Regions from separate parts of the Salipiger sp. genome, predicted to be linked through region 1. Evidence: riboswitches for the same ligand, from Rfam matches in the RefSeq annotation. Region 1 holds a riboswitch; the other holds the start of a gene.
What was found. A riboswitch is a leader RNA that binds a small molecule or an ion and turns the genes downstream of it on or off. The one in region 1 is predicted to bind glycine.
Positions count from the first base shown of each region.

Region 2: it holds a riboswitch for glycine, as region 1 does, so the genes downstream of both, AC6RA4_RS05910 (D-amino acid dehydrogenase) here and gcvT (glycine cleavage system aminomethyltransferase GcvT) in region 1, are expected to answer to the same signal.

Region 1 covers NZ_JBYNAH010000027.1:23,204-25,401, forward strand. The annotation lists gene AC6RA4_RS05060 (RrF2 family transcriptional regulator) at 81-560, shown strand; glycine riboswitch at 580-665, shown strand; glycine riboswitch at 666-743, shown strand; gene gcvT (glycine cleavage system aminomethyltransferase GcvT) at 826-1,953, shown strand; gene gcvH (glycine cleavage system protein GcvH) at 1,972-2,198, shown strand, end outside.
Region 2 covers NZ_JBYNAH010000033.1:10,557-12,754, forward strand. The annotation lists gene AC6RA4_RS05905 (hypothetical protein) at 1-555, shown strand, start outside; glycine riboswitch at 642-729, shown strand; gene AC6RA4_RS05910 (D-amino acid dehydrogenase) at 862-2,145, shown strand; gene bhcB (beta-hydroxyaspartate dehydratase BhcB) at 2,145-2,198, shown strand, end outside.

The DNA.
Region 1 (2,198 bases):
GTCCCGGATTGATGTATGTCAAATCGATATTTCTCATTTGATGTATAACGCCTGCATCCTTTGAAAATGGAGGACGGGCTGTGCGCGTCACAAAAAGAACCAACATCGCCATTCGGGTCCTGATGCATTGCGCGGCCAACGCCGGTCGTCTGGTGACCAAATCCGAGATCGCCAAACGATGCAACGCCTCCGAAAACCATCTCGCGCAGGTGATCAACCAGCTCGCCCAGCTTGGCTACCTGCACACCCAGCGCGGGCGCAACGGCGGGCTCGAGCTGTCGCGGGATGCCTCGCAGATCCGCGTCGGTGATGTGTTCCGCGCGCTCGAGGCGCCGGTGCCGCTGGCCGAGTGCTTTGCCGATGTCGACAACACCTGCCCGCTGACCGATGCCTGCCGGCTGAAGATCGCGCTCAGCGACGCGGCCAACGCCTTTTACGCCACGCTCGACCCGATCACCCTCGATACGCTGATCTGCGACAATGCCCCGCTGATGGACATTCTCGCCCCCGAGGGCCGCTGCGCGATGGCCAAGGTCGACCCGGTGCTTGCGGCGCAGTGACAAACATCGTAGCTTGAGACCCATCGCAGAGGGAGAACCGGCTTTGCCGGTGCCGAAGGAGCAACCGCCCCGGAAACTCTCAGGCCCACGGACCTTTGCGGGATAAGAACTCTGGAGAGTGGCGCGGGGGACCGCGCCCGCCGAAGGGATAACGATCTCAGGCTGACGGACAGAGGGGGCATTTCACGCGCGGGATCGGCCTGCGCAACGGAATGTCCGGGGCTGCGCCACGCGCCACATCCGGGCCAGAGGGATGTAAGAGCGCATGGACGAGCTGAAACGCACGCCACTATACGACCTGCACCTCGCGCTTGGCGCGAAGATGGTGCCGTTTGCCGGCTACGAGATGCCGGTTCAGTACAAACTCGGGGTCATGAAAGAGCACCTGCACACGCGTGCCGCGGCAGGGCTTTTCGACGTGAGCCACATGGGGCAGGTGATCCTGCGCGGCGACGACCCACAAGCGGTGGCGCTGGCGCTCGAGACGCTGGTGCCCGTGTCGGTCGCGGGGCTGGCCGAGGGCCGTCAGCGCTATGGTCTCTTCACCAACGATCAGGGCGGCATCGAGGACGACCTGATGATCGCCAATCGCGGCGATCACCTGTTCCTCGTGGTCAACGCCGCCTGCAAGCAGGCCGACGTCGCGCGGCTGCGCGCCGGGCTCGAGCCCAAGGGGGTCTCGGTCGAGTATATCGAGGACCGCGCGCTTCTGGCGCTGCAGGGGCCGGGCGCCGAGGCGGCGCTCGCCGCGCTGAACCCCGCGGTGGCCGGGATGCGCTTCATGGATGTGGCCACGGTCGAGCTGATGGGCGCCGAGGCCTGGGTCTCGCGCTCGGGCTATACCGGCGAGGACGGCTACGAGATCTCGGTGCCGGAGGGTGCAGCGGTGGCGCTGGCCGAGGCGCTGCTGGCGCAGGAGGCGGTCGAGGCGATCGGTCTCGGCGCGCGGGATTCGCTGCGGCTCGAGGCCGGGCTCTGCCTCTATGGTCACGACATCGACACCACCACCACGCCGGCGGCGGGCAACCTGCTCTGGGCGATCCAGAAGGTGCGCCGCGCCGATGGCGAGCGTGCGGGGGGCTTTCCCGGCGCCGACATCATCCTCCCGGAGATCGCCAGCGGCGCGCCGAGCGTCCGGGTCGGGCTGAAGCCCGAGGGCCGCGCGCCGATGCGCGAGGGGATCGAGCTGTATGAGGACGAGACCGGCGGCGCGCCGGTCGGGCGCATCACCTCGGGCGGGTTCGGCCCGACGGTGGGCGGCCCGGTGGCGATGGGGTATGTTCCCGCGGAACGGGCCACGCCGGGCGCGCGTCTTTACGGAGAGGTACGCGGCAAGCGTCTGCCCGTCGAGGTGGTGACGCTGCCGCACGTGAAACAAAGCTACAAGCGCTGACAAAAGGGATCCAGCGAGATGAAATTCACCGAAGAACATGAATGGCTGCGCGTCGAGGACGATCTTGTCGTGGTGGGCATCACCAGCCACGCCGCCGAGCAGCTTGGCGACGTGGTCTTCGTCGAGCTGCCCGAGGCCGGCACCACGGTCAGCAAGGATGACGAGGTGGTGGTGATCGAGTCGGTCAAGGCCGCCTCCGACATCCTCGCGCCCGTCGATGGCGAGATCGTCGAGGTCAACGAGGC
Region 2 (2,198 bases), on a different contig from region 1:
GGCGTTGGCCCGATTATAACCGGCTTTCTTGCCATTCTCGCCTTCGTCGGTGTCATCTGGGTTGTCGAACCAATCTCGTATTTCCCGGTTCTGGGCGTTTGCGGAACCTATATGAGCTTCCTGTCGGGCAATATCGGCAACATGCGGATGCCCGTGGTGATTTCGTGCCAGAACGCCATCGAAGCCGAATCCGGAAGCCGAAAGGCCGAAGTTGCCGCCGTGATCGGCATCGCGGTCTCCGTTCTGGTGAACCTCGTCTTCCTGGTGGCTGTCGTGTTCATTGGCGGTGCCCTGATCGATGTCCTTCCGGCCGCGATCGGTGAAGCGGTCAAGGGCTACACACTGCCCGCGCTCTACGGTGCCGTTTTCGTGATGTTCACCAGAAGTGCTACGCGAAGCAATGCCATGACCGGGATCCTCGTTGGCCTCGCAGTCTTTCTGTCCCCGATCCCGGAAATGTTCGGATCGGCCGCCGCCGGTATCCTCGCAATCGCTGCCTCGGTGGTGATGAATATAGGTGGGCGTAGCAAGGAAAAGGAATGTCCGGCCGCGTGACCGCCATGGCTGGCGGCACCTCGCCGCGGGTTCTTTTTGACAAAATATCCTTGCCGGACTCACCGGCCAATCCTTAAGGACACACTACGGATCGCGCAGGAGAGTCGGGCGTCACGCCCGCGCCGACGGAGCAACGCCCCGGAATCTCTCAGGCCAATGTACTGCTCGACCCGACACTCTGGAGAGAGATGCCCATGCATCCGCCGAAGGAGGAAACCGCAATCGCGGTGAAGCTCTCAGGCAAAAAGGACAGAGGGGGGATGCGTCGGCTGCGGCGCATTCGAACCAATTGCCAGAGTGAAAAATATGAAGTCTATCGCCGTCATCGGCGCCGGGATCACCGGCGTGACCACCGCATCAAGCCTCCTCGACCGAGGCTACGAGGTGACCCTGTTCGACCGGAACCGCTATGCGGCCATGCAGACATCCTTCGCCAATGGCGGACAGCTGTCGGCCTCGAATGCCGAAACGTGGAACCGCTGGTCGACCGTCTTCAAGGGGATGAAGTGGATGATGACGCGGGGCGCACCGCTCCTGGTCAATCCCAAGCCCAGTTGGCACAAGTACAGCTGGATGGCCGAATTTGTCGCGTCGATCCCGCAGTATCGGGCAAACACGGTCGAGACGACCCGCATGGCGATTGCCGCGCGCGGTCTGCTACGCGAAAAGGCCGAACGCCACGGCTTCGAGTTCGACTGTGAAAACCGCGGCATCCTTCACATCTACACCAACAAGGCAGAGTTCGATCACGCCACCGAGGTCAACAATCTGCTCGCAGAGGGTGGGCTCGAACGCCGACCAGTGGTCCCCGAGGAAGTCCGCCAGATCGAGCCCGCGCTGAGCGGCGAGTTTTACGGCGGCTACTATACCGAGAGCGACTTTACCGGCGACATTCACCGCTACACCACCGGTCTTGCCAAAGCCATCGAGAAGAACGGGGTCGTGCTGCGGTTCGGAACGGATGTCGATGCGCTGAAGGTGGACAAGAATGAAGTGCGTCTGACCTGGAGCCGGAACAACGAAAGCCAGGTCGAGGTGTTTGATGCCATCGTTGTTTGTGCAGGCGTGGAAAGCCGCAACATCGCGGCACAGCTCGGCGACCGGGTGAATGTCTATCCGGTCAAGGGATATTCGATCACCGTGCGGCTAGACGATGAGGAGAGCCAGCGCGCGGCTCCATGGATCAGCCTCCTGGACGATGAAGCGAAAGTAGTGACCAGCCGTCTGGGCAAAGACCGGTTCCGGATCGCCGGTACGGCCGAATTCAACGGCTACAACCTTGATATTCGTGACGACCGGGTTCGTCCCCTGGTAAAATGGTGCGAACGGTTCTTCCCCGGCGTCAGCACCGAACACGCCATTCCGTGGGCCGGCCTGCGCCCGATGATGCCGAACATGATGCCCAAGGTCGGCCAGGGTGCGCGCGACCGCGTGTTCTACAACACCGGCCATGGTCACCTCGGTTGGACATTGTCGGCCGTCACCGCCGAAATGGTGTCCGACACCATTCTCGCGTCGAAGACGGTCAACGGCAACACCGGCACGGCAGCACTTACGCTCGCAGCGCTTGAACCGCAGGGAGTAAAATGATGTATATCCCGGCTTACGACGACATGCTTGCCGCGCATGAACGGATCGCTCCG